Regions from separate parts of the Phyllobacterium ifriqiyense genome, predicted to be linked through region 1. Evidence: predicted binding sites of a transcription regulator. Region 1 holds the regulator's gene; each other region holds the start of a gene.
What was found. Region 1 encodes LexA, which represses DNA repair genes until DNA is damaged. Its sites were predicted from a motif close to TGTTCNNNNTGTGTTCNG; they were not measured.

Region 1 (6,797 bases):
GATTCATCCCGGCCCAGCACAGCCAATACGTCAAAAACTCCCGGAGACGTTGCCTTTCCCGTCAGTGCGGCACGTAGTGGTTGAGCGATCTTTCCGAGTTTCAGGCCGGTTTTTTCAGCATGAACACGAACAGCCGCATCAAGAGCTTCGGCGGTCCAATCACCAACTGCAGCCAAATCGGGCAATACGCCTCGAAGGACGGTCAAACCTTCCTCATTGAGCAGGGTGGAGGCTTTTTCGTCAAGCGGGAGCGGTCGTTCAGCAAACAGATATTTGGCACTGTCGGCAAGTTCCACAAGTGTCTTGGCGCGCTCTTTCAAGCCGGGCATGGCGGCGAGAAGCTGTGCCCTGGTTGTATCATTCAAGCGGGAAATTATGTCAGCCCCACCTTCGATCTCCGGCAAAACGTCGATCATGGCCTTTACCAGATCGGCATCGCTGGAAATTCGCATATAGTGACCGTTAATCGCCTCGAGTTTCTGGAAATCAAAGCGTGATGCGCCGCGATTAATGTCGGATATTTCGAACCATTCGATCATTTGCGCATCGGACATGATCTCGTCATCGCCGTGGCTCCAGCCTAACCGTACGAGATAGTTCCGCAGAGCTGCTGGCAAATATCCCATGGCGCGATAGGCTTCAACGCCGAGCGCACCGTGGCGCTTGGAGAGTTTTGCACCGTCTGCGCCATGGATGAGCGGGATATGGCCCATGACAGGCACGGCCCAGTCCATTGCGTTATAAATAACAGTTTGCCGTGCCGCATTGGTCAAATGATCATCGCCACGGATAATGTGCGTGACGCCCATATCGTGATCGTCGACGACGACCGCATGCATATAGGTCGGGTTGCCATCCGAGCGAAGGATAATGAAATCATCAAGGTCTTTATTGGGAAAGCGCACATCGCCTTGCACCTGATCGCGCACCAAGGTTTCACCCTCTTGGGGTGCTTTGATACGAATGACGGGCTTCACGCCAGCAGGGGCTTCCTTCGGATCGCGGTCGCGCCAACGGCCATCATAGCGGGGCGGGCGGCCTTCGGCACGGGCCTTTTCACGCATTTCCTCCAGCTCGGCCTGTGATGCATAGCAATAATAGGCTTTGCCTTTGGTAACCAGTTCTTCAGCTACGTCGCGATGGCGCGGAGCACGATCAAATTGGGAGACAACCTCGCCATCCCAATCAAGACCAAGCCATTTCAATCCATCAAGTATGGCGGTTACAGCTGCTTCGGACGAACGCTCGCGATCAGTGTCCTCAATGCGCAATAACATTTTACCGCCCGTATGCTTGGCGTAAAGCCAGTTGAACAGGGCTGTACGAGCGCCGCCAATGTGCAGAAAGCCGGTGGGCGAGGGAGCGAAACGGGTAACGACAGAAGATGACATAGGGTCTCCAGGGCAGTTCGGTCTATTAGTCGAACGTCCAATCGAATTGATTTGGCGTTGATGTACCATAGCGGTGCTGTCGTGCAAGGGCATTGGCAGAAATGGGGATCAATGGCCGAACCGTCAACCGACGAGAAAACGAGCGAAAGACTTTTCTGGTTTCAACCGGAAAGTCTTGGGCAGCCGCTTGTCAAAACATCTGGCACCGGAACGATCGATCATTATGGCGTTGGCTCGAATGGCCGTGTCGCCGTATTCAAACGGTCAGTCGAAGGCAAGCTGCAAGCCATTGCCCATGGAATTCCGGCGGCAATCAACGACGAGATTGCGCGAGGCGCGAAATTCTTGTTTCTGCCGGTGTTCGCTGGAACTGGAGCTATCCTTTATTTCGGCGCAAGCGGAGAGCCAAGACTAAGCCCGATGATCCTGGGAATCACGCTGCTTGTCGGATTTTATCTGCTGGCACACAACAGACCGTCGATAAGGATGGTCTGTCTCGGCTTCATGGCAATCACGGCGGGCATGGTTTGCGCAAAGCTGGAAACCAACAGAGCAGCGACGCCTATGCTTGGGTCTGAAGTGACGACCCGGGTGACGGGGCGTATTTCAGCATTGGCAAAGGATGCAAACGGAGGATGGCGGGTGATCCTTGACGTCATAGGCACCGAACGTCCTTCATTGCGTTATGGACCGGAGCGTATTGCGGTTTCTGCACGTCATTTGCCGCGAGATTTGAGCATTGGCGATGGACTCAAAGCACTGGTCCATCTGCGTCCGCAATCGGGCCCGGTTCGGCCAGCCAATTACGATTTTGCCTTTAACAATTATTATCGCGGCATTGGAGCCAACGGCTTTTTGCTGGGCCTGCCTCAAAAAGCCAATGTCGCGCCAAAGGCCGGAATAGCAGCAGCGGCATTCCTGACAATTAGCAATATTCGCCAGCAACTCACCCATCGCATATTGAAAAGCATTAAAGGGGAGCCGGGCGATATTGCGACATCGCTGGTGACAGGGCAGCGCGACGGCATAAGCGAGGAGACCAACAATGCCATGCGCCGCAGCGGCTTGTCACATATTTTGTCCATATCCGGCTTCCATATGGCATTGGTGGCTGCAATCAGCATAGGTTCGCTGCGCGCTGTATTCGCATTCTTTCCAAGTGCATCGGCCCGCTATCCCGTCAAGAAACTCGCGGCTGTCATCGCCCTGTTTGACTCGGCATTCTATCTTCTGCTTTCAGGCGCCGATGTTGCCGCACAACGCAGCTTTGTGATGCTGGCAGTTATGTTGCTTGCAATGACCGTGGATCGCGCGGCGATATCGATGCGTAATCTCGCAATTGCCGCCTCAATTACAATCGCGGTTTCACCACATGAAATTCTCGGACCAAGTTTCCAGATGTCCTATTCAGCAACTGCTGCCCTTATAGCTTTCTATAGCTGGTGGTCACGCTACCATTTGAGGCGAGGCCTACGAAAACAGACAAGTGCCAAGGCCGGCATATGGCTGTTTCCATCGAAAGCAACGGCCTATATTGGCGGCATTGCCATGACCTCGCTGGTCGCTGGCGGAGCCAGCTCGATCTTTGCTGCCTATCATTTCAATAATACCGCTCCTTTTGGCCTTGTCGGGAATGCCTTGGCGCTGCCAATTGTCTCAATTCTCGTGATGCCCTTCGCAGTGCTTGGCCTGCTCGCCATGCCTTTTGACCTCGATTGGCTTCCGTTTAAAATCATGGGATGGGGCATCGAGATTGTTATCGCCATAGCAAAAGCCGTGGCGTCGCATTCACCAAGTGGAAATCTTGGGCTGATGTCCGAAACTTCGCTTATTCTTATGGCGATAGGGCTTTTGCTTCTTCTATTTCTTTCAACGTGGTTGCGCCTGCTTGCCTTGCCATTGGTAGCATTGGCAATTGGTTTGACGGGACGGGCATCCTATCCTGCGATTGTGGTCTCAGAAGACGGAAAACTGGTCGCGTTAAGAACGGACGACGACCATCTGGCGATCAATAAACAAGCGGGCAGCGCCTTCAGCCTCGATAATTGGCAGTTGGGGTATAGGGCCGGGCAGATCATTAAGCCGGCAATGAAAGGCGATGTTGCAAGCGGCGCTCAATTCGAATGTGCCGATAAGCTTTGCACTGCCCGGGAGCCAGGAGGATTAATCGTTGCCTATACCGATGATGCAACAAGAACGGCAGATGCATGCCTAGAAGGGGATATCATCATTTTGGCTTTTGCCGCGAAGGCTCCAAATTGTCCAAATGCTGGAAAATTGTTACTTTCATCGCAAATGCTGGCGCTCAAAGGCGCTGCGGAGATCAGGTTTGATGCTCCACAATCTGACTCTGTCAAAGCCGATTCCACACCAGTTGGCACCGATTTGGCAAAACAAGAGCTTTCTCAACGCCTGAATTCGGTTGATATAAAGTATGCGATTGGCACGCCCAATCGCCCTTGGAATAATTACCGCATCTATTCCCGCGCCGCGCGCAATCTTGAAGAGCGGCAACTATCCAAGAAACCACCGGATACAAGCAATAAAATGTAGTTCGGCGTTTATGGTAGTCCCAAACATTTTTCGCTAGCTGCTATTCTGTGGCTGTTCGAATGGAGCCTACGAACAAAAGCACACCGTCCAGCGAAGTATAAACGCCATCAATATCTGCGTATCAGACCGACCAGCTTGCCCTGTACCTGAACGCGGTCCGGTCCAAAGATGCGGGTTTCATAGGCGGGGTTTGCTGCTTCGAGAGCAATGGATGCACCTTTTCGGCGAAAACGCTTCAAGGTTGCTTCTTCATCATCCACGAGTGCCACAACGATTTCACCGGGGCTCGCGGTATCTCCGCGCTTGATAACAACAGTGTCGCCATCAAAAATACCCGCTTCGATCATGGAGTCACCTTTGACCTCAAGCGCATAATGCTCACCGCTGCCGATCATATCGGGCGGGAGATTGAGCATGTGAGTCTGGTTTTGAATTGCAGCGATCGGCACACCGGCAGCGATACGTCCCATAACAGGAATGCTGATCATGTTGGCAGCAACAATATCGGCAGTGCTTGCTTGCGGGCGAGGCGGCGCAACATTTCGTCCCAAACTGCCTTCAATAACGCTCGGAGAAAATTTGCGTTGCGCGTTCAGACCCGGCGCAATCGAGTCGGGCAGGCGAAGCACTTCCAGCGCCCGTGCCCTATTTGCTAGCCGACGAATAAATCCTCGCTCCTCCAGTGCGGTAATCAGGCGATGAATGCCGGATTTGGATGCGAGATCAAGTGCATCCTTCATTTCATCAAAAGAAGGGGGAATGCCCGTTTCCTTCAACCGTTCATGTATGAAGAGCAGAAGTTCATGTTGTTTGCGCGTCAGCATAGGGGCGATCCTTAAGTGTGGAATCGGAAAAACAAAACCAGAACAAACACTATATGTTCCAGTTGTGTTCCACAAGGATTAATATCTGGTATAAACCAGCCCTATATGCCCAATTACTCTGAAAATCAGATGGAATGACGCAAAATATGGGCCTATCCGCTTATCGGAGGACCGCTCGACTGGCGCACTGTGAGTTCTACGGGCCATAATTCATGAATATTGTCCACGGGTTCGCCATCAAGGACGCGCACGAGCATTTCAGCGATTCTCGTGGCGGCGGAGCGCATTGATGATCGCGTGGTGGTCATGGATGGAACCATGTTGCTGGCATTGAGATATGGAAAGACATCGTCATGGGTGATGAGCGATACTTGTTTGCCCAACTGATAACCCTTGTTGCGAACTGCACGTGACACACCCAAAGCGGTCATCATTGATCCTGCAATGATTGCTGTCGGTTGCGGAGTGCATGAAAGCAGCCGTTGCGTTTCACGAAAGCCGATTTCATCAGAGAAGTAGTCGTGTACGATGAAGCGCGGGTCGATTTCGACGCCGCGTTCGCTTAGCGCTTGGCGATATCCAAGCTCGCGATGCTCAGAGAACGTAAACCCTCTTAACCCGTCAATCATGGCTATATGCCGATGTCCAAGGTCGAGGAGGTGGCTTGCGGCCTGATAGAATGCGCCCTGATTGTCGATATCCAGCCAGGCATGGGGCCTGTCTATGTTCGTACGGCCATGCAGAACAAAGGGAAAGTTTGCATCGATCAGCATGGATACGCGCTCATCGACCAAAACAGGCCCGGAGACGATGATCGCATCAACCCGTTTGCTCGAAATCAGGCGCTTATAAACCGAAATCTCGTCATTATCGACAATGGGACTGAGCAGAAAATCAATCTCGTCCCGGGAAAGGCGCTCCGCCAAACCGGCAAGAAATTCCGCGGTATGAGGCCCAAATCGCTGGCTGGAATCTGCGGGGATAACCAGACCGATAGCACCGACACGGCCCATGGCTAGACGTCGGGCATTTGCATTTGCGCTATAGCCAAATTTCAATGCCGCTTTATTGACGCGCTCGCGCGTAGCCTCATTCACTTCCGGATAACCGTTCAGCGCGCGGCTAACGGTCGTCTGGGAGAGGTTGAGCTTTTCAGCGAGTTCTTTCAGCTTCATGCCGGACGGTCCAAAACTGTATTCCTATCTGCGTCGTTAGATGTCTTTGCCTTCGTAATATAATCATACTTCAAAGCGCTTTAAATGATCTGCACAATTTTATTTGCCTGATTAATGGCGTTCATAAACTATTTATTGACATTCGTTTTGCGTTTTGACACCTTTTATCCAAAGCGCTTTGGATAGGTTAATTTCACTATCTGATGTGCTTGAGGAGGATCGTCAATTGGGGATTGAGTGCCGTCCGGCATGGGTTGATCCATTAAATATTTCTGGGAGGATTTATGAAAAAGAGTTCAGTTTTGGCGGGCATCCTGCTTACAGCGCTGTTGTCTTCAGGTGCCTATGCAGCCAATCTTTCTATTGTTTACAGCTCGACCGGCAATGAAAATGCCGAGTTGCGCAAGCAGCTTGACCGCTTTGAAAAAGAAACGGGCAACAAGGTTTCCATTGTGGCGATGCCATCAAGCAGTTCTGACAATTTCGGTCAGTATCGCCTTTGGCTTGCAGCCGGAAACTCGGATATCGATGTCTATAAGACCGATGTGGTTTGGGCGCCTCAGCTATCAGAGCAATTTCTCGATTTGACCGAAGCGGCAAAAGGCGTGGTCGACCAGCATTTCCCGTCGATCATTGAAAGCCAGACAGTGGACGGCAAATTGGTTGCCCTGCCATTATACACAGATGCGCCAGCACTTTATTATCGCAAGGATCTGCTCGAAAAGTACAAGAAGCCGGTCCCCAAGACATGGGATGAAATGGCTGCGACCGCCAAGGAAGTGCAGGATGGCGAGCGCCAAGCCGGAAACAAGGGAATGTTCGGATTTGTGTTTCAGGGAAATGCCTATGAGGGT
Region 2 (6,797 bases), on a different contig from region 1:
GCCTTGTCATCATTGTCGCGGTCGGTCTCGACCGGTACCGACTGAAAGGATTGAGCCGCACCTGACGTGTGGTCAACCAAACCCGGCTGTCCGGGCAACAAGACGCTGGGAGCGTCATAAATGGAGGAAAAAATGAAAGTTATCTCGAAATTGCTTATGGGAACAGCGCTTGCTGCTTCGCTTGTCATGCCTGCTGCGGCCAAGGACTTGCAAAAGATCGGTATTTCGGTCGGCCTTCTAGGAAATCCATTCTTTGTAGCGACGATCAAGGGCATTGAAGATCGCGCCAAACAGATCAACCCAAACGTACAGGTAACGTCTGTTTCGGCGGATTATGATCTTAACAAGCAGGTCTCGCAGATGGACAGCTTTGTTGCCGCTGGCGTGGACATCATCATGCTGAATGCGGTGGATGCCAAGGCAATTGCACCAGCGGTGAAAAAGGCTCAGGCAGCAGGAGTCATTGTTGCTGCATTCGATGTGTCGGCTCCCGGCGCCGATGTTACTGTCATGACCAATAATATAAAAGCCGGCGAGGAAGCCTGTCAGTACATTGTAGATCAGCTCAAAGGAAAGGGCGATGTCGTGATCATCAACGGTCCGGCTTCGTCTTCAATCATAGATCGGGTTCAAGGCTGTAAGAGTGTTTTAGCAAAGAACCCGGAAATTAAAATCCTGTCGGACGATCAAAATGCCCAGGGTTCCCGCGATGGTGGCCTTGCCGTCATGCAGGGACTTCTTACACGATTTGACAAGATCGATGCCGTTTTTGCAATCAATGATCCGACGGCAATCGGCGCAGAATTGGCTGCAAAGCAGCTGAATCGCAGCGAATTCTTCCTCACCGCCGTCGACGGTGCGCCGGATATTGAGAAGTCTCTCGCCAGTGGAAAGTCGATGATCAAGGCTTCGGCCTCCCAGGATCCTTATGTTATGGCCGGCGATTCCCTCAAGATGGCGGTTGATTTGATGAACGGAAACAAACCTGCCGAAACGACAGTTCTTCTCGATCCCAAGTTGATTACTGCCGATAATATAAAGGGAATACAAAGGTTGGACTGCCGCTCGGTAGAGTTTTTCGTCAAGACCTGTCCGCGATAATGATGCGGGCAGGTCTTTTTTAACCCTTCTCAATTGCCAGAAAGTCTTCCATGTCAAAAATCGGTGTTCACTCATTCGTTTGGAGCGCAGGCTCATCAAAAGGCGATCTGGAAAACGCGCTCAACCGAACGCATGAACTGGGCTATAAGCTGATCGAATTTTCATATCTTGATCCAAGACAGGTCGATGTAAAGTGGCTGGCCGGGCGCATTCAAGACCTTGGGCTCGATGTAGCGATCAGTATGGGTTTGCCGCCTGATGGCGATATATCAAGTTCCGATATGGCCATCGTTGGCAATGGAACGGATATTCTGGACAAGGCGATTGCTCTTGTCCGCGACTTGGGCGGATCGAAGCTTGCGGGAATATTGACTTCAGCGCATGGGAAGCAAGAACATGCTTTGACAAAACGGGGCTGGGATAACAGCGTTACGGCGCTTTCAAAAGTCGCCGACCATGCGAAAGCAGCAGGCGTGACGCTCAATCTCGAGATCGTAAATCGTTTCGAGAGCAATATGCTCAATACAGCAGCTCAAGGTCTGGCTTATATTCACGACACCGGTGCATCGAATGTCTTGTTGCATTTGGATACATTCCACATGAACATTGAGGAAGCTGATGTCGGATTAGCTATCCGGCATGCTGCCGAGAAAATTGGATACATTCATATTGGTGAAAGTCATCGCGGCTATCTTGGCACCGGCAGCATCGATTTCGGCGCTATCTTTGATTCATTGATCGCAATTGGCTGGGACGATTACCTAACTTTTGAGTCCTTTTCCACGACGATAGTTGATGAAAATCTGTCACTTAAGACCGCAATCTGGCGTAACCTTTGGGATGATAATTTGGCCCTTGCAAAACATGCTCGCCAATTCATTGAACTTGGAATGGAAACCGCGCGACTCAAGGCAGATTTGGTAAGACAAGCACATTTGCCGATTGAGTGACAGCCTGACTGTGTGGCCAAAGGCTCGGTGAGGGAACTAACTCCACATGGCACGCATGCGTGAACCTACATCAACCCGAACGCCACGGGCCTCAGTTTCCCTCGCGTTCTCAGGGCGTGCAATCGGCCATGAACAGCACTCGAAATATTGCAGTAAAGTGGCTGGAATGAACCGTGTGCGGGAAGCGTAAACATGCCGATCGCCTTTGGCGTTCTGGCCATGCGTGAAAAACCGCTGAGGGGTGACAAGGTGCAAGCTATCCTTTGCTCTTGTCATGGCGACGTAGAGCAGGCGCCTCTCTTCCTCGATCTCTGCAGTTGAGCCGGTACCAAGGTCGGACGGCATGCAGCCGTCTACCACATTGAGCAGATAAACCGATTTCCATTCTTGTCCCTTGGCTGAATGGATCGTCGATAGGATGAGATAATCCTCATCCAGCAATGGGACGCCAGATTGATCGCTTGTCGCGTCCGGCGGATCAAGAGTGAGTTCAGTCAGAAATCTCTCTCGCGAAGGATAGCCGCTGGCAATTTGCTCAAGCTGAAGAATATCAGCCTGGCGCATTTGCGCATCTTCGTGAATACGCTCCAGATGCGGTTCGTACCAACGCCGGACCAACTCAATCTCGGCAGGCCAGCCCATCCTTCTGGCGCTTAGTTGTTGAACGGTCGAAACGAAGTCCGACCAATTGTCACCGGCGCGCGGAGGTGCCGGATGCTGGGTGAGGGCACTTAATGGGTCCGCATCTATCGCCATGTCTTCAAGTGCGCGCTGTGCCGAAGCAGGACCAACGCCTGGAAGTATCTGCATGAGGCGGAATCCGGCAACACGATCACGCGGGTTCTGCGCAAAGCGAAGCATGGCCAATACGTCTTTAACATGGGCGCTGTCGAGAAACTTCAATCCACCAAATTTGACGAAAGGAATGTTGCGCCGGGTCAGTTCAACTTCCAAGGGTCCGCTGTGATGTGAAGTACGGAACAACACCGCTTGCTGTTTCAAAGTTGTTCCGATTTCCCGGGTCTCCAATATCTGCTCGACGATGTAATTTGCCTGCTCGTTTTCATCGCGCACAGAGACGAGTCTCGGCCTTTCCGCAGACTGTCGCTCCGTCCAGAGATTTTTTGTGAAGCGTTCGGATGCCAGATCAATCACGCCGTTTGCCGCACTCAGGATCGGCTGTGTGGAGCGGTAATTGCGGTCAAGTGTGATGACATCCGCCGGTGGAGTGAACGAGCTTGGAAAGTCGAGGATATTGCGAACGGTAGCAGCGCGGAACGAATAAATAGATTGCGCGTCATCACCGACTACCGTCAGACCACATCCGCCCGGCTTCAAGCCCAGTAAAATGGTGGATTGCAGCCGGTTGGTGTCTTGATACTCATCGACAAGCACATAATCAAATCGACCGCCAATATCCTCGGCAAGATCCGGGGTGCAAACAGTCTGCGCCAAGTAGAGCAATAAATCGTCATAGTCCAAAACATTCTGTGCCTGCTTGGCTTCTACATAACCGGCAAAAAGCTGGCGAAGCTGTGTCTCCCACATGGCGCACCAGGGAAAAACATCCTTGAGAACCTCGTTGAGAGGACGTTCGGAATTGACGACGCGAGAGTAAATTGCCAGGCATGTAGCTTTGGTGGGAAAGCGGGTCTCAGTTTTGGAGTATCCAAGCTCATGACGCACCAGATTGATCAGATCGGCCGAATCTTCCCGGTCGTGGATAGTGAAGTTTGGGTCAAGCCCAATCTGTTCGGCATAGTCACGTAATAGCCTTGCGCCTATCCCATGAAATGTTCCGGCCCAATCCAAGGCGTCGGTCATAATCGATGACTTTTGCCCAAGCACCTGAGTACAGATACGGCCGACCCGTTTTGACATTTCGGCGGATGCACGTCTGGAGAAGGTCATCATGAGGATACGGCGAGGATCGGCGCCATTCAGGATAAGGTGAGCAACCCGGTGGGCAAGCGTGTTGGTCTTACCCGATCCGGCACCCGCAATAATAAGAAGAGGGCCAGCAGTTTGACCGTCAGGTAATCCGATACCAAATTCAACAGCTTTGCGTTGTGCAACGTTCAACTTATCAAGATGCGCAACACTCATCGAAAATCTAGTTCCTATTTCTGATTCTTGTGGAACAAATATAGAACATAACATTCGTTCGCTCAATACTCAAGGCGGTGCAAAGACATACGCCAGCCGTTCCCGCTGCAATTAGTCCGGGCTCTGCACATAGGCCGCGCAGAGCGAAAAAACGCTTGCAAGCAAGCTGAGCAAGCCCCCGCATAGAGTAATGTAAACAAACCCCTCGGCCGCGTAGACTTTACCCATGACGATAGTCCCAGCGAACAGTGCAAGGTAGGTTACGGCGCTATTGAGACCCATTATTGCCCCACGTTGTGAAGGTTCCAGGGCCGTTAGTCGCATAATCAGCACGTTCAGGCCGAAGTGATTTGCGAGGCCCCAGATTGCCATGACGGCAAGAACCCCGGTGTAGGTGCCTGATACGAGCGACATCACGGCGTAAACCACGGCGACCATCAGAAAAATTAAGGGGAGCAAAATGCGACGGCCACTATAGGCGTCAACATAACGGTCCAGAAATACGGCGCTTCCAAAACCGATTCCGTAGGAGATTGCTGCAAGCCCGTTGGCTCGCACAGGATATTCCAGGTTCACATGCAAGTGATCACCGACATAAGCATAGACGCCGTAAAAAGCCGCCATGAAACACCCACAGGCTGCCAGAAGCGGCAGTACGCCTTTGATCGTCAGGGCGGTGATTGGCGTTCTTGATGCAACACCCTTGCGCTGTGCTTCATGCTCCTGCCCGTTCACCAATAATCCCGCTCCAGCAATGAGTGCCGCTGCGGCGATTGCGATGTAAAATGCACGCCAGCCAAGACCGTCAGCGATCAACGTCGAAAGGGGTACACCCGCCACCATGCTGATCGTCCAGCCCGTGAGTACGACGCCAATCGTGCGCCCTTCATGTCCGGGCGAGGCAACGACGGCAGCAAGAGTATAAATTGCGGGCAGGGCGACACCGGCCGATATACCGACGAGAAACTGAGAAATCGTCAGGACGACTGCGCCTTGAGCTACACCACTGCTGATAAAACCGATCCCCATTATCAACATGACATAGGCAAGCGTTCTACGAGGGCCCGCCCGATCTATCAGTTGCCCCAAAGCGATGGCCCCCAATGCGGTCCCAAGCCCAAAGGCAGCAGATGCCAGCATAATGTCCTGAACTTCAACGTCGAACCCATCGGCAATTGCCGGCGCAATCGGACCCAGTGCAAGTGAATTTGAGCCGATCAGACCAATGCATCCCGTCAGGGCCCAGACTATTGCGGGAACCGACATTGATGAAATTTCGCTTGTTACGTGATTATCATTCTGCATAAGCTCACAATATTCGAATACTATTCGGCGGCAACCAGGGAGTTTACGGTCGTGAAAAAAACAGATGGTATTCTGCACCATAAAGGGGAGGCGCATACGGCAGACCCAATGGACAGAAAATTGTTAGGTCAACTGGTGGGGGATGCGACCCTCAGCTATGCTGAACTTGGACAGAGAGTTGGCCTTTCGGCCCCGGCGGCACATGAGCGTGTCAAACGCTTGCGGCAGCGGGGAGCGATCAAAAGCGTCTCAACACTGATAGACCCCGCAAGTGTAGAAAAATCGCTTCTGGCGTTTGTCCATGTGGACACAACAGGCTGGGGGAAAACACCGACCTTGCTGGCAATAAGCCAGTACCCGGAAGTGGAGGAAATCCATTCGGTAGCGGGCGACGCGTGCATGCTGCTCAAGGTTCGCACGAACGGGACTCAAGCTCTTGAACATTTGCTGGCGCAACTGTACGCAACGCCAGGTGTGAAGGCGACGCGAAGCTATGTCGTGCTGTCGACCTATCTCGAGCGGCCCGTACAAGCCGAAACAACGCAGGAGTGGCCGGTGATCGACTTCACGCGGCAACAGGCTGACGCCAAAAATCTTCTTTAGGTTGTAAGCCTGGGGAACGAAAACCCTGCCAGCTCGTTCCAACGACAACTCAGGGAGGTTCCCAATGTCAAATGAAGATAGATCCGGAGGCAATCCTGCTTTCGATAAGAGCAGCCCGACATCCTTTGGACAATCCGTAGAAAGTGAAGCGCAGATTGCCGATGCTGCGAGCCGCTCGTCCGGCCTTGTCGGCCAAGGCGAAAGACTTCACGTCTATAGGGTTGTGCCGACCGCCTCACCTGACGATCCCCGATGGGAGAACTCGCCGTTTCAAGGAGAGGTCGTGGTGGCTGCGCGGACCAGTGGCGATGCAAGAATTGTAGCCGCGGGCCGCGAGCTTGATTTTATGGAAGTCGATGCGGCACCTGCCGATGATGTTACCACTTTCAATGCAAGTGCCTTCCGCGATGACAAGCTCTATACGATCATCGAGATTGAAAGCGATAGAACCGATCTGACGCGAGGGGTCATTGTTGGCGATATCAGCGTTGATAATATCCGGCCCATGCGGTCCATAGACTGATCGGTGGTTTATAGTCGGTTTTCTGCGCTCACCTGCGCCACATCGCGCGCGTCTTCATTAAAGAGAGCGCGGGGAGCTTGTTCATGGCCTTCCAAGAAAGGGCTCCCTCAACGTGCCAGCGTACTCGAATGATCCTGTTTGAAGGCAGCCCCCCTCTGGAACTAGCGCGGTTCGGCACTTAAGTTGAGATAAAGAGGACTGAAATCGGC
Region 3 (6,797 bases), 1.2 Mb from region 1:
GATTATCGTTTTTACCTACAGGCTGGTGCATGTGGCATTGAAAAAACCCTATATTTGGTCAGCGACGTTTTTCATCGCATTCATCATCGGTTCGATATTGATGGTGATCACGTTTCAAAATGCTCTGGGAATTGCGATGCCGTCGGTGAGCGGGTAGTCTACGCCGATCAGGTATAAACCGTGGGGGGGTGCTACAGGGCCGCACGCCTGCCGATCGCGCGCTTCAAGAGCAGCGCTCACATCATCCGCATCCCATCGCCCACAGCCAACTTCCTGCAGCGTTCCAGCGAAAGAGCGAATTTGATTGTGCAGAAATGACCGCGCGGACGCCCTGATCTCGACAATTTCGCCCTTGCGGCTGACGCTCAAGAAATCGAGCGTTTTAACAGGGCTTTTTGATTGGCACTGCGTTGCACGAAATGTGGTGAAGTCATGTGTTCCGATCAACCTCTGCGCTGCAGCGTGCATGGCTTCTGCATCAAGCGGCTTTTTCACCCACCATGCGCGATAAGCCTCCAGCGGGGCAGGGGGGCGGCGGTTGACGATCCGGTAGAGATAGTGGCGGCCCGTTGCTGAAAATCGCGCGTCAAACTGAGAACTGACCAGTTCTACATTTATGATACTGACAGTTTCGCCCGCAAAAACGAGATGGGCGTTGAGCGCTTCGCGAATTTTTGAACTGCTCCAGTCCTTGACGAGATCGACATGGGCAACCTGCGCGCTGGCATGAACGCCCGAGTCTGTGCGTCCGGCTGCGCCAAGAGATATGCTCTCACCGCAAAACTTGAAGATGGCCTGTTCGATGGCGGCCTGGACGGTGTGGCCGTTTTCCTGACGCTGCCAACCTGCATATGGCGTACCATCATACTCGACAGTAAGCTTGTAGCGGGGCATTAGAGTGCTCCAAAAGCTAGAGCATACTGCAGGACGCCGGTCGATGGCGCATCGGCAAAAGCTAAAGCCTGCAGATATTCCCCTTGATAAGCGCTCTCAAAACCAGCAGCGCGCAGATGCTCATAGCCAAATCTGCCGTAATAAGCCGGATCGCCAAGAACGAGCGATAAGGTCTCTCCTGCAGCGACAAGTTCCGTATGGGCCGTTTGAATGAGGAGACTCCCAACACCTTGCTTTTGAAACTTCGGCAATACTGCCAAAGGCGCCAAAGCGACAGCGTCGTGGTTCTTACCGGTGATCTTCACGCGTGAAAACAGGATGTGTCCTGCCAGAATCCCGTTTTTCCGGGCAACAAGCTCGAGCAGAACATCATTATTTTCTCTCAACCGAGAAATCAACTCAACTTCGCCGGTTTCCCCGAAGGCACGCTCGACAAGGTTGGCAACTTCAGGATAATCGTCAGGGCTTGTAGTCTGGACCGTGACGTCACTCATGGCAGTCGTGTGCCTTGCGCGATTTTAGCCCCGCGCTGAAACTCCTGCCCATCCATGGCTTTGCCGCCTGCACGCTGCAATGTCCGCAGACGGACAGCTCCTTCGCCGCAGGCAATGCGCAAATCGTCGTCCAATACGGTTCCGGGGGCACCTACGCCTGTGGCGAGCACTGAGCGCAGAAGTTTGACACGCTCCAGATCGTCGCCAATTTCCATTTCACACCAGGTACCGGGAAACGGCGCCAGGCCACGAATACGGTTGTGAACGTCTATGGCTGGCTGGGTCCAGTCGATGCGGGTTTCGACCTTGGTAATCTTGGAGGCGTAGGTTACGCCCTCATCGGATTGCGGCGTGAGGGTTAGGCTGTCGCGTTCCAGAGCGGCAACGGCGCGCACCATCAGATCAGCGCCGGCCATGCTAAGCTGGTCATGCAGTTCGCCCGCCGTCATGTCAGCCGTAATGTTGATTTTCTCGACCATGGCGACCGGCCCAGTATCGAGACCTTCATCCATCTTCATGATCATGATGCCGGTTTCAAGGTCACCAGCCATAATGGCACGCTGAATTGGCGCAGCTCCCCGCCAGCGCGGAAGCAATGAGGCATGTCCATTATAGCAACCGAGGCGGGTGCCCTCGAGAATTTCTTTCGGTAAAATCAGGCCATAGGCGACAACAATCGCAACATCGGCCTTAAGGTCGATAAAGGCCTGCTGCTCATCCGGATCTTTCAGGCTCTTGGGTGTGCGGACCTCGATGCCGAATTGCTCCGCATTCCGGTGAACAGGCGAAGGGGTCAGCTCAAGTCCACGCCTGCCAGCAGGGCGTGGTGGCTGGCTGTAAACCGCAACAATTTCATGGCCCTGACCGATCAGCGCATTGAGAATAGGCACGGAAAAATCCGGCGTGCCCATAAATATAATTCGCAAACTCATCGCCTAAACCGCCAATCGACTTGTGGGGCGATCCTTGGCGAGTTTCTTGAACTTCTTCACCACCATTTCACGCTTCAACCGCGAAATGTAATCGATGAACAAAATACCGTTCAAATGATCGATCTCATGTTGAAGGCATGTGGCCAAAAGTCCGTCCGCTTCGACTTCTTGGGGCTTCCCCTCAATATCGAAATAGGAAACGCGAACCTGTTTGGGCCGCTCGACTTCCGCATAGTAATCAGGGATGGAAAGGCAGCCCTCTTCGTAAATATTCCGCTCGTCGCTGGACCAAAGCACCTGTGGGTTGATGTAAACCTGCGGCGCCTTCGGCTCGTCCTCTTTGGCAAGATCAATGACCAGCATCTGGATGGGTGTGCCGACCTGAATGGCCGCCAGACCAATGCCGGGCGCATCATACATTGTGTCCAGCATATCAGCGGAAAATTTGCGCAAATCCACGTCAAAACTTTCGACAGGTTTGGAAACTTGACGAAGCAGCGGATCGGGAAGGATGACGAGCGGTTTGATAGACATGTCCTTCACCTAATATCTCGATTTTCAGCCGTCAATGCGGCATCAGACCCAATCATAAAAATGTTCATGTTTTGATCTCACATTTGCCAATCGAATCGGTTACTCTAGGGTTATGGAAACTTCAATTTCTCTCGATCAAACGCTGTTTCAGCTCGGCGCGACCTCAATATCTGTAGGCGCAACACTGTTTACAGTGGCGTTTGTCATGGCTTTGGTGGTGATTTTTGCCATTGTTGCTGTCCATGCGGGCAGCACGGATGCGGCTTGTCGCGGAGATACAGGCGGAAGATCGTGCCCGCGACGCGGAAGCGCGAATGGGAGAAATTCTTAAAAGCCAATCTGAAATGCAAGGTCGCATGCAGACAATGGCTGAACTTTTCGGTTCTCGTCAGGCAGAGCTTAATCAATCCATTCGGGAGCGGCTTGACGGCATGACCACCCGAATTGGCCAGACCATGACCGATCAGACCAAGTCCACGCACGAAAATCTCGCCAAACTGCAAGAACGGCTGGCGGTCATCGATACGGCGCAGAATAATATTCAAACGCTTGCGGGTCAGGTCGTCCAATTACAGGCAATTCTTGCCAATAAACAGACGCGTGGGGCCTTCGGTCAGGCGCGGATGGAAGCGATTATCGCCGATGGTCTGCCGCAGGGCGCTTATGAGTTTCAGGCAACCCTGTCGAATGGAAGCAGACCTGATTGCGTGGTTCGCATGCCCAATGGTGCAGCAAATCTGGTCATTGATGCCAAGTTTCCCCTGGAAGCCTGGAACGCCATACGTGAATCCGAAACGCCGGAAGGCAAGAAGATCGCCGCTACTCAGTTCCGGCGCGATATCGAGATTCATATTCGTGATGTTGCAGAAAAATATCTTATCAATGGCGAGACGCAGGATACGGCGTTTCTGTTTGTGCCCTCGGAATCGGTCTTTGCTGAAATTCATGAGAATTTCGAAGGCGTGATCCAGAAGGCGCATCGCTCGCGTATCGTGATCGTATCGCCCTCATTGCTGATGCTATCCATTCAGGTCATTCAGGCTGTGCTCAAAGACGTACGCATGCGGGAACAGGCGCATTTGATACAGGGCGAAGTCATCCGGTTGATGGAAGATGTTGGCCGTCTTGATGATCGTGTGCGGCGTCTGCAAACCCATTTCAGTCAGGCAAACAAGGATATTGACGATATTCTGGTATCTTCCAGCAAGGTGACCAAGCGCGGCCAGAAGATCGAAGCGCTGGAATTTGCGGAAGCGCCAGTGGGCGAAACAAAAGCGCCCGATACAACGCGGTCGGCAGCTTCCACGACAGGCCAATTGCGCTTGCGGGTGGTCGATGGCGAGGAGTAAGGCCAGACTGTATCTGACCTGACGGATAATTCCGATCTTAGCCAGCTTCGATGGTTTTGCGCCGAACCTCCCAGGTTCCGGTCGTCTGCGGCTTGACGAAGAGGCTGATAATATCAGGATTGGCTTTTTTCAGAGCCGCTTCGATGCGTTGAACACAGGCTTCGATTTCTGGCGCGCGCATGTGATCTTCGAATTCCACACTGAGGCTCGCCGCGATCTGTTTTGGACCCATATGGACTGTTAGCACCCCATTGGCGCGTTGAACTGCCGGGTCCTGGTTGGCAATGTCGAGGATTTGCTGATCCACCTCTGGGAGTGCAGCCTCGCCCATCAGCAAGCCCTTGCTCTCTCGCGCCAGAAAAATCGCGGTTCCGCCAAGTATGATCGAAATTCCGATAGAGGCGACACCGTCCAATTCTGGAATATCGAAGAGTTGCGCGGCGGAAATGCCAACAAGAGCAATAACAAGCCCGAGCAGGGCAGCTGTGTCTTCGAACAATACCGTAAAGACGCTTGGATCTTTGCTAATCCGCACCGCCTCGACGTAACCAAGGTCGCCTTTAACAGTGCGAAATTCCTTCAACGCTATGTACCAGGAGGTTCCCTCGAACAACATGGCAAGGCCAAGAACAACATAGTTGATGATAGGATTTTCAACGGGCTCCGGATCAAGAATATGGATCACGCCTTCATAGAAGGACACCCCGGCACCCACGGCAAAGACCAACAAGGCGACGATGAAACTCCAGAAGTATAGCTCCCGGCCATGGCCGAGCGGATGACTACGGTCGGCAGGTCTGGCCGCGCGGCGCAGACCAAAGAGGAGAAGCGCTCCATTTCCGGTATCAACCAGAGAGTGGACACCTTCCGAAAGCATGGCGGAACTGCCGGTAAAGAAAGCCGCGACAAACTTGGTGACGGCAATCAGAAGATTGCCAAGTATCGCTGCGTAAATAACTTTTTTGGATCCGGCATGCGCTTTCGCCGATTGTGTTGCCATGGTCTGCCCCCTGTCCTTCGGAGAACGCCAAATGTTTTGTAAGGTTCCGGCTTGCGGCAGTAAGTGGTCGATATGATGCTAGTGGTTTTGCATCTCATGCGCTAACTCTTCCACAAACAGTGTAGGGCGACATGACTGATTCCACAGTAGAGCAAGCAATATTTCTAGGGTTGGATACGGGCGGGACCTATACCGACGCCGTACTCTGGTCGGAAGAGCGCGGCGTTATTGCCAAGGCAAAAGCGCTTACGACACGCCATGATTTGAGTGTTGGCATTTCTGGCGCGGTCGATGCCATCATTGCCGAAGCTTCTGTGCTTCCAGCCGACATCCGGCTTGTGTCAATGTCGACGACACTGGCCACCAACGCGTTGGTTGAGGGCCAGGGCGGGCGCATCGCATTGGTGATGATCGGATTTTCCGATGCTGATCTGGAGAAGGCAGGATTGAAAGATGCTCTTGGCAACGATCCTGTCATATTTATCCCGGGTGGTCATGACGTCTATGGTCGTGCTCAACCTTTCGATGCGTCATCCCTTGAAAAGGCATTGCCACATCTGAAATCTGAAGTGACAGGCTTTGCCATTTGCGCCTATTTTGCCGTGCGCAATCCGGAGCATGAGATTGCCGTGCGCGATCTTGTGCATGATAAGACAGGGCTGCCAGTCACATGCAGCCATGAATTGTCGGCCAAATTGAACGGTCCCAAACGGGCATTGACGACAGTCCTCAATGCCCGGCTGATTGCGATGATTGACCGGCTTGTCGCGGCCACGGAAGGTTTTCTGGACAAGCGCGGGATTCATGCACCTTTAATGGTCGTTCGCGGCGATGGTGCGCTGGTTTCTGCCGCATTTGCCCGCCACCGGCCCATTGAAACCATTCTTTCGGGGCCGGCAGCAAGTCTCGTTGGCGCGCGTCATATGACCGGCCTCGACAATGCGATTATTTCCGATATTGGCGGCACGACGACTGATGTTGCCGTGCTGGATGATGGCCGCCCCAGGCTTGATCCCAATGGTGCCACAGTTGGTGGGTTTCGCACCATGGTTGAAGCCGTGGCGATGCGTACCTTTGGCCTTGGCGGGGACTCGGAAGTGTCGCTGGACGACAATGCCATGACACCCGGGATCAAGCTTGGACCAAGACGGCTTGTGCCGCTGGCGCTTCTCGCGGCCAATCACGGTTCCATGGTTATCGAGCATCTGGCCCGTCAGGTTAAAGCGGTCAATGCAGGACGGCTAGATGGACGTTTCGCCTTGCGCACAGGTGTGCCGGTGCAAATGGCGTCTGGCCTGAGCAAGGGAGAGGCCGAGCTTTACGAGCGTATGACCACAGAGCCACAGCCGCTTGATCGTCTATTGGCCTCGGTGTCGCAGACGGCAGCAATAACACGGCTGGTCTCTCGCGGATTGGTTCATCTTGCGGGGTTCACGCCCTCGGATGCCTGTCATGTTTTGGGTCTTCAGAACAATTGGAATGCCGAAGCAGCGCGGTATGGTGCTATTCTTTATGCAAGGCGCAAGGATGGGGCGGGTCGTCCTTTTTGCGATACGCCGGAAGAGGTTTCGCGCCGAACCTATGATGCTCTTAT

Region 2: the regulator LexA is predicted to act here: its motif matches at 4,188-4,205, upstream of QFZ34_RS03165 (ATP-dependent helicase).
Region 3: the regulator LexA is predicted to act here: its motif matches at 2,916-2,933, upstream of def (peptide deformylase).

Annotation. Positions count from the first base shown of each region.
Region 1 is NZ_JAUSZT010000003.1:2,743,104-2,749,900, reverse strand. Features, by position in the region: gene gltX (glutamate--tRNA ligase) at 1-1,391, opposite strand, end outside; gene QFZ34_RS21095 (ComEC/Rec2 family competence protein) at 1,503-3,944, shown strand; gene lexA (transcriptional repressor LexA) at 4,052-4,768, opposite strand; gene QFZ34_RS21085 (substrate-binding domain-containing protein) at 4,921-5,943, opposite strand; gene QFZ34_RS21080 (ABC transporter substrate-binding protein) at 6,228-6,797, shown strand, end outside.
Region 2 is NZ_JAUSZT010000002.1:328,965-335,761, forward strand. Features, by position in the region: gene QFZ34_RS03150 (ABC transporter permease subunit) at 1-65, shown strand, start outside; partial or broken gene QFZ34_RS03155 (ABC transporter substrate-binding protein) at 133-1,072, shown strand; gene QFZ34_RS03160 (sugar phosphate isomerase/epimerase family protein) at 1,152-2,051, shown strand; gene QFZ34_RS03165 (ATP-dependent helicase) at 2,088-4,157, opposite strand; gene QFZ34_RS03170 (MFS transporter) at 4,269-5,423, opposite strand; gene QFZ34_RS03175 (Lrp/AsnC family transcriptional regulator) at 5,571-6,065, shown strand; gene QFZ34_RS03180 (hypothetical protein) at 6,130-6,588, shown strand; gene QFZ34_RS03185 (Crp/Fnr family transcriptional regulator) at 6,750-6,797, opposite strand, start outside.
Region 3 is NZ_JAUSZT010000003.1:1,506,399-1,513,195, forward strand. Features, by position in the region: gene QFZ34_RS14880 (hypothetical protein) at 1-157, shown strand, start outside; gene truA (tRNA pseudouridine(38-40) synthase TruA) at 115-894, opposite strand; gene QFZ34_RS14890 (GNAT family N-acetyltransferase) at 894-1,388, opposite strand; gene fmt (methionyl-tRNA formyltransferase) at 1,385-2,314, opposite strand; gene def (peptide deformylase) at 2,324-2,854, opposite strand; partial or broken gene QFZ34_RS14905 (DNA recombination protein RmuC) at 3,097-4,203, shown strand; gene QFZ34_RS14910 (cation diffusion facilitator family transporter) at 4,241-5,203, opposite strand; gene QFZ34_RS14915 (hydantoinase/oxoprolinase N-terminal domain-containing protein) at 5,335-6,797, shown strand, end outside.